Regions from separate parts of the Ectopseudomonas toyotomiensis genome, predicted to be linked through region 4. Evidence: predicted binding sites of a transcription regulator. Region 4 holds the regulator's gene; each other region holds the start of a gene.
What was found. Region 4 encodes sigma-54, which starts transcription at its own class of promoters, with help from an activator protein. Its sites were predicted from a motif close to ANTGGCATNNANNTTGCTNT; they were not measured.

Region 1 (3,894 bases), 1.2 Mb from region 4:
CAATGATCTGTTCGGCCACCTGAATCAGCTTCTGCTGGCGACTCATGGCCTGCCGGCGCATCAGCGTATAGGCCTCTTCCTCGTTGCAGCTCTTCATCTTCATCAGTAGGCCCTTGGCCAGTTCGACGCGCTTGCGCTCGGCCAGTTGGGCATCGCGCGCCTGGAGCTGGGCACGCAATGCCTGATCGCTCTCGAAGCGGGCCATGGCGACGTCGAGGATGGGTTGCAGGCGCTGGGCATGGATGCCTTCGACGATGTAGGCGCTGACGCCGCTCTGGATCGCCTGGCGCATCACGCCGGGGTCGTGTTCGTCGGTGAACATGACAATTGGACGCGGTTGGTCACGGCTGACCAGTACCACCTGTTCCATCACGTCGCGGCCAGGGGACTCGGTGTCGATCAGGATAACGTCGGGGCGCACGGCCTCGACCCGCTCCGGCAGGTCGATGGTCAGCCCGGATTCGTCGATGACCTCGAAGCCGGCCTCGATCAGCGCGCACTTGAGGCGGCCGACCTTCTTCGGGGTGTCGTTGATCAGAAGGATACGCAGCATCGATGGCTCTCCCGGCGATTACAGGGCGACAGCCGGGCTGTCGGCCAGGGCGTGGAGGCGGAAGCTGCGCGCATACGCGGCAGGGGCGCTGCCGTCCCAGCAGGTGCCGTCCTGCAGGATGGAGCTGCGCATCTCACCCGGCACGGCAATTCCCAGCGCCGTAGCGGCTTCGCGGTACAGGGCCAGTTGCTGCACCTGGCGGGCCACGGCCAGATAGTCGGGGTCGTTGCGTAGCAGGCCCCAACGGCGGAATTGGGTCATGAACCACATGGCATCGGACAGGTAGGGCTGGTTGACCAGGCCGCCGGCATGAAAGCGCAACGGATGCTCGTCCTGCCAGGCGTGGCCGAGGCCGTCCTGATACTGGCCGAGAAAACGTGGGGTGATCGCCGAGACCGGCGCGTTGACGTATTCGCTGCCGCTGAGCAGCAGAGCGGTGCTGCGCTTGTTTTCCTCGTTGTCATCGATGAAGCGTGCGGCGTCGAGCACCGCCATGATCAGCGCACGGGCGGTATTGGGGTTCTGTTCGGCGAAGGCGCGGGTGCAGCCAAGCACCTTCTCGGGGTGGTCCGGCCAGATTGCCTGGATGGTGGTGACGGTACAGCCGAGCTGTTCATCGACGGCCTTGGCGGTCCAGGGTTCGCCGACGCAGAAGCCGTCGATGCGCTTGGCCTCGAGGTGTTCGATCATCTGCGGCGGTGGCACCACCACGCTGTCGACATCGCGCAGCGGATGGATGTCCTGGCTGGCCAGCCAGTAGTAAAGCCACATGGCATGGGTGCCGGTGGGGAAGGTCTGAGCGAAGGTCAATTTTGCGCTGTTCTGGTGCACATGTTGATGCAGTGCTTCGCCACTGGTCACGCCAGCGCTTTGCAGCGTGTGCGACAGGTTGATGCTCTGGCCGTTCTGGTTCAGCCCCATGAGCACTGCCATGTCGGTTGCCGCTGCACCACCGAGGCCGAGCTGGACCCCATAGATCAAACCATACAGGCTATGGGCGGCGTCCAGTTCGCCGCTGAGCAGCCTGTCGCGCAGGCCGGCCCAAGAGGCCTGGCGCTGCAGTTTGAGGCTCAGCCCGTATTTTTCGGCAAAGCCCTGGGTGGCCGCGACTATCACCGAGGCGGAATCGCTCAGGGCCATGAAACCGATGTTCAGCACGCTCTTTTCCGGTGCATCGCTGCCGCCGACCCAGGCCAGGGCGTCGCCGCGAGGGATATGCTGTTCGCTCATGTCACTTCCTTCATCCACGCATTAGGTTCCGAGCTGCCGGCTGATGTTTGCAGGGCTGTGCGGGTGGCCCACAAAAAAGGCGTCGTACCGATCACCGCCGTAAAGGGCCGCGTTCGGATACGACGCCGTTGTCGTTCGGGCCTTGTCCGTCGCCGGAGAGGCTCACTGCATGTAGAGAAAGCAAGGCATATGCCAGTGCGCGGAGCATGCGCAGTTGGATTAGGCGTTCAGCGCTCCAGCATCTGCTTCACGCTGCTTTGCGGTATCTGCTGCTTGCGGCCCTCACTATCGGTGAATTCGAGCATGCCGGTGTCCTTGTCCAGTTCCGGCTTGCCGTCGCTGGTGAGCATCTGGCCATCGGTGGTGGTGATGATGTACTCGCTGCTGCAACCGGCTAGGCCGAACAGGCACAGGGCTGCGATGATCCATGGCTTCATGACGTGCTCCTGAATGATTATCTGGGGGCTCCCATTTCAGAAGGTAGACGGTGGCGCACTGGCTGCAAGCCGGGTGCGGCAAAAGGCCCATGTGTGCGTGCATAAAAAAGCCCCGCACTAGGCGGGGCTTTTTTTCTACGACGCGTTGATCAGGCCTGAACGACCGGGATCTTGGCGTTCGCCGCCGCTTCGCGGAAGTCGGCGATCTGGTCGAAGCTCAGGTAGCGGTAGATGTCGCCAGCCATGCTGTCGATATCCTTGGCATAGACCATGTACTCCTCGACGGTCGGCAGCTTGCCGAGAATCGAAGCGACCGCTGCCAGTTCGGCAGAGGCCAGGTACACGTTGGCGCCATCGCCCAGACGGTTCGGGAAGTTACGGGTGGAGGTCGACACCACGGTGGAGTTGGCAGCCACACGTGCCTGGTTACCCATGCACAGCGAGCAGCCTGGCATCTCCATACGTGCACCGGCCTTGCCGTAGATACCGTAGTAGCCTTCTTCGGTCAGCTGGTGAGCGTCCATCTTGGTCGGCGGCGACAGCCACAGACGGGTCGGGATACCGCCCTTGACCTTGTCCAGCAGCTTACCGGCAGCGCGGAAGTGGCCGATGTTGGTCATGCACGAGCCGATGAACACTTCGTCGATCTTGTCGCCAGCCACGGTGGACAGCAGGCGGGCGTCGTCCGGGTCGTTCGGGGCGCACAGTACCGGCTCGTTGAGCTGGGACAGGTCGATTTCGATGACTTCGGCGTACTCGGCGTCCTTGTCGGCCTCCATCAGCACCGGGTTGGCCAGCCAGGCTTCCATCGCCTGAGCACGACGCTCCAGGGTACGGGCATCGCCGTAGCCTTCGCTGATCATCCAGCGCAGCAGGGTGATGTTGGACTGCAGGTATTCGGCGATGGCCGATTCCGGCAGTTTGATGGTGCAGCCGGCAGCCGAGCGCTCGGCGGAGGCGTCAGACAGCTCGAACGCCTGCTCGACGGTCAGGTTGTCCAGGCCTTCGATCTCGAGGATGCGGCCGGAGAAGATGTTCTTCTTGCCTTTCTTCTCGACGGTCAGCAGGCCTTTCTGGATGGCGTAGTAGGGGATGGCATGGACCAGGTCACGCAGGGTGATACCCGGTTGCATCTTGCCCTTGAAGCGCACCAGAACCGATTCCGGCATGTCCAGCGGCATGACGCCGGTGGCGGCGGCGAAGGCCACCAGGCCGGAGCCGGCCGGGAAGCTGATACCGATCGGGAAGCGGGTGTGCGAGTCGCCACCGGTGCCGACGGTGTCAGGCAGCAGCATGCGGTTCAGCCAGCTGTGGATGATGCCGTCGCCCGGACGCAGGGACACGCCGCCACGGGTGCGGATGAAATCCGGCAGGGTGTGGTGAGTGGTGACGTCGATCGGCTTCGGATAGGCCGCGGTGTGGCAGAAGGACTGCATCACCAGGTCAGCCGAGAAGCCCAGGCACGCCAGGTCTTTCAGCTCGTCGCGGGTCATCGGGCCGGTGGTGTCCTGGGAACCGACGGTGGTCATCTTCGGTTCGCAGTAGGTGCCCGGACGCACGCCCTCGACGCCGCAGGCCTTGCCGACCATCTTCTGCGCCAGGGTGAAGCCCTTGGTGCTGGCAGCAGGCTGGTCCGGCTTCTTGAACAGGTCGGAGGAGCCAAGGCCCAGCTCG
Region 2 (3,894 bases), 1.5 Mb from region 4:
CAGGCGGTGGCGCAGCAGATGAAGAAGATCAACATGACCGCGCACAAGAACACCAAGCTGAAGGTGCGCAAGGCGCTGCTGGAAACACTCGATGCCGCCATCGAGCTGGACAAGCAGCACCTAGTGTAAGCGCGATTTCGGGCCACGCGGTGGCCCATATGAAAAGCGCCGCTTCCGTTGAGGTCGCGGCGCTTTTTCTTTACGCGTCTCGCCAATTAACCCGCCGGCGAATGCCGGTGCGCACGGCGCACCCTACGGATCAGCCGGAATAATCCAGGGCCGTCCAGGCTCGGCTCAGGCCTTGCGCGAGCACGCAGCCGGGCTTGCTCAGTTGCTCGTTGAAGGCGGCCGGCAACAGCGTGGTTTCACCCTCTGCAGCGCCATGACGCTCGGTCAGCCACTGCAGCTTGCCGCAGTTGGGCGTTTCGATCACGTAACTGGCGGCAATGTTGGAGTGGTGGCTGGGCAGTCGAATCACGTCGAGCACTATGCCCGCCTCCTCGACGCGCTGGCCATCGGAAACCAGCACGGCCCAGGCCTGCTCGCCCTCGATCACCAGGTAGGCACCGTTGGCCTGTGGTCGATCAATCTGCGGTTGCGCGCAGCCGCCCAGCAGGGCCAATAGCACAATCGTCATCAGCATCTGTTGCATTGCCAATACCCCCTTGCAAGGCGCCCACCTTCAGGCAGTGGACGGGTTGTTGTCGCCTAAGTGAGGCCAATATCACTCAATACTGTTTATTTGTACAGTATTTTTCGATTAGGCTATATCGCAGGTAAATGATCGATTGCACAGGAGCGCCATCATGCTGGACGTACTGCAGCTAAAACACCGAGTGAACCGCATGCCGCTGGAGCGAGTACGCGAGATGGTCGAGGAACTGCAGCTCGAGGGCATCGTCACCGAGAGCCGCACCCCTTTCAATCGTCAGCACTTCAATACCTGCTTCGCCGAGATCGAGGCGTTGCTGCAGCGCGCCGGCTACCATCGGCAACTGGATGTGGTCGGCTATCAGGGGCTGGCCTATGCGCTGTTCGATCCGGCTCGCTGGGAAGCCGTCGAAGTGCTGCGCTGGCTGCGCGACTTCGTCGAGGAGGCACGCGTTCAGCCTGCTTCCTGAGCCTGCGCTGCGAACCAAAAAGGCTCAGCGGCGCCTGTCCATGCACGGCATTGGCTCAGAAGCATGTGGGGTGAGCCGAGTTTGCGCTCGCTCCACACACTTCAAAATAGTCTCAGAACACTGCTGCAACTAATTGATTCCAAACAGTTAACCGCTGGTCAGTCGGCACCCGGCCCGTACCTGTCATGGCGCTGCTCGGCCGCAGTGAACGAAAGCTGGCAAGCCCTTTGCTAAGTCCCTGTCAACCATCCTGCGTAGCACGCCAACGGCGGCGGGCCGAGGATCACGGACAACGGCGTCCGTCAGGTCACCTCCCTCTCATTTGAGGCGGCCTGGCGTACGCCGTTTTTGTTTATGCGCCTGACAAGGATTAGACCCATGACCGATCGTGATTCGAACAAGCCCCTGGCCACCAGCCGCCGTAACTTCCTCAAGCAATCCATCGCCCTGGCCGGCGCCGTGAGCGGCATCGCCGCACTCGGCCTGTCCGCCCCCGCTTCGCTGCGCAGTGCAGCCTGGGCCGCCGGCTCCGACGCACCGGAGAAGGCCGCGCTGACGGTCGGCTTCATTCCCCTAACCGATTGCGCCTCGGTGGTGGTAGCCGCTACTCAGGGTTTCGGCGAGAAATATGGCCTGACCATCAACCCAAGCAAGGAAGCCTCCTGGGCCGGCGTGCGCGACAAGCTCAACACTGGCGAACTGGATGCGGCCCACGTGCTCTACGGCATGATGTACGGTGCCCAACTCGGTCTCGCCGGCCCGCAGAAGGACATGGCAGTGCTGATGGGCCTGAACCAGAACGGCCAGGGCATCACCCTTTCCAAACAGTTGCGCGACGCTGGTGTGACTAACGGCGCGCAACTGGCCGAACACGTGAAGAAAGGCGGTAACCCGCTGACCTTCGCCCAGACCTTCCCCACCGGCACACATGCCATGTGGCTGTATTACTGGCTCGGCAGCCTGGGCATCAACCCCATGAGCGACGTGAAGACCATCGTCGTGCCGCCGCCGCAGATGGTTGCCAACATGCGTGTCGGCAACATGGATGGGTTCTGCGTCGGCGAGCCCTGGGGCGCGCGGGCGATCTTCGACAAGATCGGCTTCACCGCCACCACCACGCAGCAGATCTGGCCGGACCACCCGGAGAAGGTACTGGGCACCACTCGCGCCTTCATCGAGCAGTATCCCAACGCGGCGCGCGCGCTGATCATGGCGATTCTCGAGGCCAGCCGTTTCATCGAAGCCAGCGAGGAGAACCGCAAGAGTACCGCCAAGCTGATTTCCGGCAAGGCCTACGTCAACGCGCCGGTGCAGGTGATCGAGCCGCGCTTTCTCGCCCAGTACGAGGACGGCCTCGGCAACAGCTGGAAGGACGAACACGCCATGGCCTTCTGCAAGGACGGCAGCGTCAACTTCCCCTATCACTCCGACGGCATGTGGTTCCTCACCCAGTTCAAGCGCTGGGGCCTGCTCAAGGATGCGCCGGATTACGCCGCCGTGGCCGCGCAGATCAACCAGACCGTGCTCTACGCCGAGGCTGCCAGCGCCCTCAAGCTGACGGTGCCGAGCAGCCCGCTGCGCAGCAGCACATTGATCGACGGCGTGGTTTGGGACGGCAGCAATCCGGCCGCCTACGCCGACTCCTTCGCCATCAAAGCCTGATCGGAGGTGACCATGAATGCGCCCCTGAAAACACCACTGCCGCCAATCGCCAAGCCGCGTCTCTCTGTGCAGGCCTTGCTGCCAAGCGCCACTGCACTGGGCGGCCTGCTCAAGGCCGGCATCGCCCCGCTGCTGGGCATCATCGCCTTCATCGGCTTCTGGTCGCTGCTGGCGCAGTACAGCGAGGGCCTGCCCGGCCCCTTGAGCACCTGGCAAGCCGCCCTGGTACTGTTCGCTGATCCCTTCTACGACAACGGCCCCAACGACATGGGCATCGGCTGGAACATCCTCAACTCGCTCGGCCGCGTCGGGGTCGGCTTCGGCCTGGCGGCGCTGGTGGGCATTCCCCTGGGGTTCGCCATCGGCCGCTTCGCCTTTCTCGCCGGCATGCTCGCGCCGATCATCAGCCTGCTGCGTCCGGTTTCGCCGCTGGCCTGGCTGCCGATCGGTCTCCTGGTGTTCGAGGCGGCTGGCCCGGCGTCGATCTGGGTGATCTTCATCAGCTCGATCTGGCCGATCATCCTCAACACTGCAGCCGGTGTGGCCAGCGTGCCGCAGGATTACCTCAACGTGGCCCGCGTGCTCAAGCTGTCTGAATTCAAGGTACTGACGCGCATCCTCTTCCCCGCCGTGCTGCCGCACCTGATGACCGGCATCCGCCTAGCCATCGGCGTGGCCTGGCTGGTGATCGTCGCCGCGGAGATGCTTACCGGCGGCATCGGCCTGGGCTTCTGGGTGTGGGACGAATGGAACAACCTCAACGTCGAGCACATTCTCATCGCCATCATCATCGTCGGCCTGGTCGGCCTGGCGCTGGAACAGATGCTGCTGTTGATCGCCAAGCGCTTTGACTACGCGAGTTAACAAAGACTTTCAGGAGTAGACCACAAGTCTTTGTTTTACAAGACAAGTTATCCGAATTAAATCCGGATCAACATGACAACGATTCCCCGGTCGCATCCGGGGACCGGGAGAACTCCGATGGACAAATTCGTGGAGCTGACCGCTGTCAGCAAGCACTTCGACACCAAGAAAGGCCGCTTCCAGGCACTGGCAGACGTCAACCTGAGCATCGCCCGCGGCGAGTTCGTGGCGCTGATCGGCCACTCCG
Region 3 (3,894 bases), 2.1 Mb from region 4:
CGGGCCGTACCGCATTGGAGTTCAGGTTGAGGCGCTGGGTAACACTGGTGGTCGCCCTGGGCTCCTGCTGACCTGCGTTGATGCGCAAATCAGACTGCACCGGCAGGATATTGCCGCTGTCATCAGCCGCATAACCTTGTAGGCGGTAACCGAAGTTGTTGACCATGTAACCATCACGATCCGTACCGAAGTAACCGGCGCGGGTATAGCCAATCTCACCGTTGTTGCTGGTCATAAAGAAGCCGTTGCCATTGATGGCCAGATCCAGAGCATTGTTCGTGTAGTTGACGTTGCCCTGGTTGAACAGCTGCGACACGTCTGCCAGTAGTACACCACTGCCCTGCGCATTCCTGCCGGTACCCAGAACGGAAGCGGCATAGACATCGGCGAACTCGGCTCGCGATTGCTTGAAACCCGCAGTACCGGCGTTGGCGATGTTGTTGCCGGTGACGTTGAGGTCGCTGGTCGCGGCACGCAGGCCGCTGAGACCAATATTGAACGACATGGAAGACTCCTTTGCCGGAACTGCCGGCGGCAATAGTTATTGGCCGATGACCTGCACTTGAGAAAGCGGAACACTGCCCAGGCCGGCGAGGTTGAGCATCAGCTCACTGCCGCCCAGGGTGACGCTGTCGACGTTAGCCGGCAGCAGGGTGTACAGCCCCTTGGTTTCACTACCGTAGGTGGCCTGCGCCTCGAACTTGTAGGTGCCCGGCGGCGCCACGTTGCCGTCGGAATCCTTGCCGTCCCAGATGAAGCTGACGTTGCCGGCAGCCTGTTCGCCAAGGTTGACACGGGTAACCAACGCCCCCGAATTGTCATAGACGTTGACGTACACGTTGCTGCTGCTGACCGGCAGAACAGTGCTGGCCTTGAAACTTTCACTGGTATCGACCACCGCCTTCTCGCTCGGCACGATCACTTTGCGGCCGACCAGAGAAGACGCCTGCAACGCCTGCGAAGACTGGAAGCTGGAAAGCATCGAGCCCATGCTGGTGTTGAGCTTCTCGATGCCTTCGACCTGGCTGAATTGCGCCAACTGGGCGATGAACTCACCATTGCCCTGAGGCTCCAGCGGGTTCTGGTTGTTGAGTTGGGCCACCAGCAAGTTGAGAAACTCGTTCTTGCCGAGGTCATTGCTCTTCGGTGCGTCCTGTTTGTGCTGGTACTGATCCAGTACCGAGCTCGTGCCGTTTACGGTGCTCATACCCTGATTTCCTCGTCTCGTCTTACTGACCCAGGGTCAGCACGCGCTGCAGCATTTGTTTGGCGGTGTTCATCATTTCAACGTTGGTCTGGAAGGCGCGACTGGCAGAAATCATGTCGGCCATTTCCTCGACCACGTTGACGTTCGGGTAGTAGACATAGCCGTCAGCGTTGGCCATCGGGTGATCAGGCTCATAGCGTGGCATCAGGCTGCTCTGATCCTCGATCACGCCCAGCACCTGCACACCACGCCCGGCCTCATCCTGTTCAGCGAACAGCGAGCCGCGGTCGCCGCCTTGAGCATTCTGAAATACGGTGGCGAATACTGGGTGGCGAGCGCGATAGGTCTGATCCAGGCTCGAGGAAACGGTCTCGGCGTTGGCAATGTTGCTGGAAATGGTATTCAGGCGAGTGCTCTGGGCGCTCATGCCGGTTCCGGCGATGTTGAAAACACTGGCAAGGGACATGGTCGCGCTCCTTATTCGCCGCGCAGGGCACTGGTCAGCCCTTTGAATTTGCTATTGAGAAAGGTGAAGCTAGCCTGAAACTGCACCGAGTTCTCGGCGTAGTTCGATTGCTCGATCTGCAGGTCGACGGTGTTCTGATCCAGCGACGCGTGGAACGGCGTGCGATAAGGCAGTTCAGCTTCACCGCTGCTGACGCCTTCAGCCGGAATGTGGCGGCTATCGGTGCGGTTCAGGGAAACGCCACCGCGCTGCATGCGGTTGCTTTGCTCGGCCAGGACGCTGGCGAAGTCCAGATCGCGAGCCTTGTAGTTCGGCGTATCGGCGTTGGCGATATTGTTGGCCAGCACCTCGGCGCGCTGGGCGCGAAAGCCGAGGGCCTGTTCGTGAATACCGAGTGCTCTGCCGAAGTTGATGCTCATGTTCCGAACCTTTGCCGCTTGGGCCATGTGGTCACTGTTGCGAGCTATCCAGCAAAGGCTGTGCCAATTTACTTAATCCAATTAAATCAATACTTTAATAGCACTCAGACGGAAAAATAACGGGAAAGCGGCAAGGCTTTACCGCCTACGGGCAAGCAAGCGGCAAAGCCAACCGGACGGATTGCCGCCCTGCCGAACCCTAGGGTGCGCGATGTGTTCAGCCGGGAATGGTTTTCAGAGTCCAGAAACGCAAACGGGAGGCCAAAGGCCTCCCGTTGCTGATACCAAACATGCCTTGCGCCTATTTGGCCTTGTAGATGATCCCAGGACTGCACTGCACCATCTGGTACTTGTCCGGCAGGCCATTGAGCGCTTCGGAGGCGCCGAGAAACAGATAACCGCCCGGTTTCAACGTGGCGTGGATGCGTGTGAGGATGTCCTTCTTCACTTCTGCCGAGAAGTAGATCAGCACGTTGCGGCAGAAGACGATGTCGAATTTGCCCAATGCCGCGTAGCTATCCAGCAAATTCAGTGGGCGAAACTCGACACGGCTCTTGATCGGCGCCTTGACCTGCCAACGCCCTGGTCCCTTGGGGTCGAAGTAGCGTTGCAAACGCTCCTGCGAAAGGCCTCGCCCCATGGCAAGGCTGTCGTACTCGCCAGATTTGCAATTGGTCAGCATCGACGGCGAAAGGTCGGTGGCGACGATCTGCACACCTGCCTTGAGCTGACCGAGGTTGGTGCGCTCGAACTCATCGATGGACATCGACAGCGAGTAAGGCTCCTGGCCGGACGAGCAAGCCGCCGACCAGATACGCAGGCGCTGGGCCGGGTAAGCCTTGATCAACTCCGGCAGCACGCGGTTCTTGAGTACCTCGAAGGGATAAGTGTCACGAAACCACAGGGTCTCGTTGGTGGTCATGGCATCTACGACCTGCTCGCGCAGCCCTCCGCGCGGCTGGCTTTGCATACGCTGCACCAGCTCGCCCAAGGTCTTGATGCCGTTCTGTTCCATCAGCTTGTTCAGACGGCTGGAGACCAGGTACTGCTTGTTGCTGCCAAGCAGAATACCGCAGGCCTTTTCCAGGAAAGTCCGGAACTGCTCGAAATCCAAATTACCTGAAGACACTAGTGCCGCCTCTGCAACCATAACGTTCGCCGAAGGTTACCCTTCAGCCCCCATCCGATACACGAATGCGATCGACCACACGCGCCGCCAGATCATCTGGCTTGAACTTGGCGAGGAAGTCATCAGCGCCGACCTTCTTCACCATCGCCTGGTTGAACACACCGGAAAGCGAAGTATGCAGGAGGATATGCAGCTTCTGCATGCGCGGATCGCTACGAATCTCCGTGGTCAGCGTATATCCGTCCATCTCGGGCATCTCGATGTCGGAAATCAGCATCAGCAGTTCCTTGTCGGGATTACGCCCCTCGTCCGCCATTTTCTTGAGGTAATTGAGTGCCTCGCGGCCATCGTTCAGCGCCGTCACCTCGACGCCAACAGTCTGCAGGCAGCGCGAAACCTGTTTGCGCGCCACCGAGGAGTCATCGACGATCAGCACGTGCTTGGTCACCGCCTGACTCTGCACCTGATCATCGATGACGCCAGCGGAGATCACTTCCGAGGTCGGCGCGACTTCGGCAAGAATCTTCTCGACATCGATGATCTCTACCAACTGCTGGTCGAGCCGCGTGACTGCTGTCAGGTAGTGATCGCGTCCGGTGCCCTTGGGTGGCGGATGGATCTCCTCCCAATTCATGTTGACGATACGTTCGACCGAACGCACCAGAAAACCCTG
Region 4 (3,894 bases):
TTCGTAAGAAATGGCCTCGGCCAGCGAGCGGTTGTCGTTGGTCAGCGGGTGGCGTCTACGGGTTTCGGAAAAGCGCTTGAGCAGGGTTTCGTCTTCGGCGTCGAGATACAGCACGTCGCAGCGGATGTTGCGCTTGCGCACTTCGTCGAGCAGTTCCGGGAAGCGCTGGAGCTGGCTCAGCAGGTTGCGCGCATCGATGGAGACCGCCACCTGTGGCAGCAGCATGTCGCTATGCGGCAGGAAACGCTCGGCAAGATCCGGCAGCAGGCCGGCCGGCAGGTTGTCGATGCAGTAGAAGCCGTTGTCCTCAAGTACATCGAGGGCGGTGCTCTTGCCCGAGCCCGAGCGACCGCTGACGATGATCAGGCGCATGTTTATTGACCGTTCTGAATGTCCACGACGACCTGATAGAGATCTTCGCCGCTGTTGGCCTGGCGCAGACGTTCACGTACATCCTGGCGATCGAGCATGCTGGCGATCTGGCGCAGCAGTTCGAGGTGGGCATCGGTGGCCGCCTCCGGCACCAGAAGCACGAACAGCAGATCGACCGGCACGCCGTCGATGGCGTCGAAATCGACTGCCGTCTCCAGGTGCAGGACTGCACTGATCGGGGCACTGCAGCCAGCCAGGCGGCAGTGGGGAATGGCAATGCCGTTGCCGAAGCCGGTAGAGCCGAGCTTCTCGCGGGCGATGAGGCTTTCGAATATGTCCTGGGCATCCAGGTCGGGCAGATCGCGCGCAACCAGGTTGGCGATCTGTTCGAGCACGCGTTTCTTGCTGCCGCCCGGCACGTTCACCAGGGAACGGCCGGGGGTCAGGATATTTTCAAGTCGGATCATGGATAGGGAATGTTAGCGGGCCGTGGCGCCTTGCAGGCGTTCGAGCTGCTTTTCCTTGTGCTTGATGAGTTGACGGTCGAGTTTATCGGCCAACAGGTCGATGGCAGCGTACATATCCTGGTGTTCGGCGTTGGCGACGACTTCGCCGCCGGCGATGTGCAGGGTGGCTTCGATCTTCTGCTTGAGTTTTTCGACCTCCATGGTCACCTGTACGTTGGTGATCTTGTCGAAGTGGCGTTCCAGTCGGCCCAGTTTCTCGCCGATATAGTCACGCAGGGCGTCGGTCACATCCAGCTGATGTCCACTGATGTTGACTTGCATACCGCTTTCTCCTTGTTGCCTTGTGTAAGAGACGGGTCTGGTTCGACCCGCCGCCGGAACACGTTGGCCTGAAGGCCTGAGGCCTTCAGTCGATCTGGCCTACATCAGTCGCTTGCGCTCACTGGAGGGCGCTATGCCGAGGGACTCGCGATACTTGGCGACCGTCCGACGGGCGACTTGGATGCCTTGTGCCTCCAGTAAACCAGCGATCTTGCTGTCGCTCAACGGCTTTTTCGCGTTTTCTGCTGCAACCAGTTTTTTGATGATCGCGCGGATCGCGGTGGACGAGCATTCGCCGCCTTCGGAGGTGCTGACGTGGCTGGAGAAGAAATATTTCAGCTCGTAAATGCCACGTGGGGTGTGCATAAATTTCTGCGTGGTAACGCGTGAAATCGTCGACTCGTGCATACCCACCGCTTCGGCGATGTCGTGCAGCACCAGGGGCTTCATCGCCTCGTCGCCGTAGTCGAGGAAGCCGCGCTGGTGCTCAACGATCTGCGTGGCCACTTTCATCAGCGTTTCGTTACGGCTCTGCAGGCTCTTGATGAACCAGCGTGCCTCCTGCAGCTGATTGCGCATGAAGGTGTTATCAGCACTGGAGTCGGCGCGTTTGACGAAGCCGGCGTACTGCGGGTTGACCCTCAGACGCGGCATTGCCTCCTGGTTCAGTTCCACCAGCCAGCGTTCGTTGTGCTTGCGCACGATCACGTCAGGCACGACATATTCCGGCTCGCTGGATTCGATCTGCGAACCCGGGCGTGGATTGAGGCGCTGGATCAGGTCGATGACTTGGCGCAGTTCGTCTTCCTTGAGCTTGGTGCGGCGCATCAGCTGGGCGTAATCGCGGCTGCCGAGCAGCTCCAGATAGTCGCCGACCACGCGCTGGGTCTCGCTCAGCCAGGCTGTGCCGGCAGGCAGCTGGCGCAGTTGCAGCAGCAGGCATTCGCGCAGGTCGCGGGCGCCGATACCCGCCGGTTCGAACTGCTGGATGCGGTGCAGTACCACTTCCACTTCGTCCAGTTCGACATCCAGCTCGGGGTCGAAGGATTCGGTCACTTCCTCGAGTGTTTCTTCGAGGTAACCGTCGTTGTTGATGCAGTCGATCAGGGTGGCGGCGATCAGCCGGTCTTTGTCCGACATGGGCGCCAGGTTCAGTTGCCACAGCAGGTGGCTGTGCAGGCTCTCGCCGCTGGACGTGCGGGTGGTGAAGTCCCACTCGTCATCATCGTTGCTGGGCAGGCTGCTGGCGCTGGTCTGGTAGATGTCTTCCCAGGCCGTGTCGACTGGCAACTCGTTGGGAATGCGCTCGCCCCACTCGCCTTCTTCCAGGTTGTCCACCGTAGGGGCGGTTTCCTGGTAGCTCTCTTCCTTGCTCGGAGTCGGGGTGGCGCTTTCGGCGCCATCAGCCATCGGATCGCTGTTGTCGAAGTCGTCGCCGTCTTCCTGGCGCTCGAGCATGGGATTGGATTCCAGTGCCTCCTGGATTTCCTGTTGCAGGTCCAGGGTAGACAGTTGGAGGAGGCGGATAGCCTGTTGCAGCTGCGGGGTCATCGTCAGCTGCTGGCCCATCTTGAGGACTAGCGATGGTTTCATTGCAGACCTTAATTTACTGGCGAGTTACGCCTTCCACATCAGGGCGCCGAAGCGCCGCCAGGAAGCAAATTATATGCCTGAATTTCTCGTTTTTGCCTAGGGGTTGCAATATTTCTGTAGCGAAATAGTGGGCGACCTACAGGCGGAATTCGTGGCCCAGATATACCTCTTTCACCGTCTGGTTGGCGAGGATGGTCTCGGCGTTACCTTCGGCGATCAGCTGCCCATCGTTGACGATGTAAGCGGTCTCGCAGATATCCAGGGTTTCGCGCACGTTGTGATCGGTGATCAGGATGCCGATGCCCTTGGTCTTGAGGTGATGGATGATTTGCTTGATATCGCCCACCGAGATCGGGTCCACCCCGGCAAAGGGTTCGTCGAGCAGGATGAACTTGGGGTTGGTCGCCAGAGCCCGTGCAATCTCCACGCGGCGTCTTTCACCGCCGGACAGGCTCATGCCGAGGCTGTCGGCGATATGGTGGATATGGAATTCCTGCAGCAGGCTTTCCAGTTCCGCCTGACGCCCGGCGCGGTCCAGGTCCTTGCGCGTTTCCAGGATGGCCATGATGTTGTCGGTCACCGACAGCTTGCGGAAGATAGAGGCTTCCTGCGGCAGGTAACCGATGCCAGCGCGCGCGCGACCGTGCATGGGCTGATGACTGACGTCGAGGTCGTCGATCAGCACGCGGCCCTGGTCGGCGCGTACCAGGCCGACGATCATGTAGAAGCAGGTGGTCTTGCCTGCGCCGTTGGGGCCGAGCAGGCCAACGATCTGACCGCTTTCGATGCTCAGGCTGACGTCACGCACGACCTGGCGGCTCTTGTAACTTTTCGCCAGGTGTTGGGCTTTGAGAATGGCCATTACTGCTGCTGATCCGCGGGTTTGTTCTTCGGTTGGATGACCATGTCGATACGCGGGCGCGGCGTGCTGACGTTGCCGCCTGTTGCGCGGCCGGCGTTGACGATCTGGCGGCGGGTGTCATAGACGATCTTCTCGCCTTCGAAGGTATTGCCTTCCTGAATCACCTTGGCCTGGTCGATCAGTACGATGCGCTCATTGCTGGCGAAGTACTGGATGGTCTTGCCGTAGGCCTTGACGATGTCCTTGTCCACGGCCGGCTTCTGCTCGTAATAAGCCAGG

Region 1: a site for sigma-54 is predicted at 1,961-1,980, ahead of JWV26_RS21110 (CmpA/NrtA family ABC transporter substrate-binding protein). Genes of this name have one in related genera too.
Region 2: a site for sigma-54 is predicted at 1,336-1,355, ahead of JWV26_RS22605 (CmpA/NrtA family ABC transporter substrate-binding protein). Genes of this name have one in related genera too.
Region 3: a site for sigma-54 is predicted at 2,141-2,160, ahead of flgB (flagellar basal body rod protein FlgB). Genes of this name have one in related genera too.

What each region holds. Positions count from the first base shown of each region.
Region 1 covers NZ_CP070505.1:4,548,961-4,552,854, forward strand. The annotation lists gene JWV26_RS21105 (ANTAR domain-containing response regulator) at 1-553, opposite strand, end outside; gene JWV26_RS21110 (CmpA/NrtA family ABC transporter substrate-binding protein) at 572-1,783, opposite strand; gene JWV26_RS21115 (YgdI/YgdR family lipoprotein) at 2,011-2,220, opposite strand; gene acnB (bifunctional aconitate hydratase 2/2-methylisocitrate dehydratase) at 2,370-3,894, opposite strand, start outside.
Region 2 covers NZ_CP070505.1:4,867,509-4,871,402, forward strand. The annotation lists gene JWV26_RS22590 (crotonase/enoyl-CoA hydratase family protein) at 1-129, shown strand, start outside; gene JWV26_RS22595 (hypothetical protein) at 260-652, opposite strand; gene JWV26_RS22600 (hypothetical protein) at 807-1,121, shown strand; gene JWV26_RS22605 (CmpA/NrtA family ABC transporter substrate-binding protein) at 1,500-2,783, shown strand; gene ntrB (nitrate ABC transporter permease) at 2,796-3,647, shown strand; gene JWV26_RS22615 (ABC transporter ATP-binding protein) at 3,765-3,894, shown strand, end outside.
Region 3 covers NZ_CP070505.1:255,263-259,156, forward strand. The annotation lists gene flgE (flagellar hook protein FlgE) at 1-505, opposite strand, end outside; gene flgD (flagellar hook assembly protein FlgD) at 542-1,207, opposite strand; gene flgC (flagellar basal body rod protein FlgC) at 1,230-1,673, opposite strand; gene flgB (flagellar basal body rod protein FlgB) at 1,685-2,092, opposite strand; gene cheR (protein-glutamate O-methyltransferase CheR) at 2,394-3,221, opposite strand; gene JWV26_RS01205 (chemotaxis protein CheV) at 3,265-3,894, opposite strand, start outside.
Region 4 covers NZ_CP070505.1:3,353,687-3,357,580, forward strand. The annotation lists gene rapZ (RNase adapter RapZ) at 1-372, opposite strand, end outside; gene ptsN (PTS IIA-like nitrogen regulatory protein PtsN) at 375-839, opposite strand; gene hpf (ribosome hibernation-promoting factor, HPF/YfiA family) at 852-1,160, opposite strand; gene JWV26_RS15335 (RNA polymerase factor sigma-54) at 1,260-2,753, opposite strand; gene lptB (LPS export ABC transporter ATP-binding protein) at 2,890-3,615, opposite strand; gene lptA (lipopolysaccharide transport periplasmic protein LptA) at 3,615-3,894, opposite strand, start outside.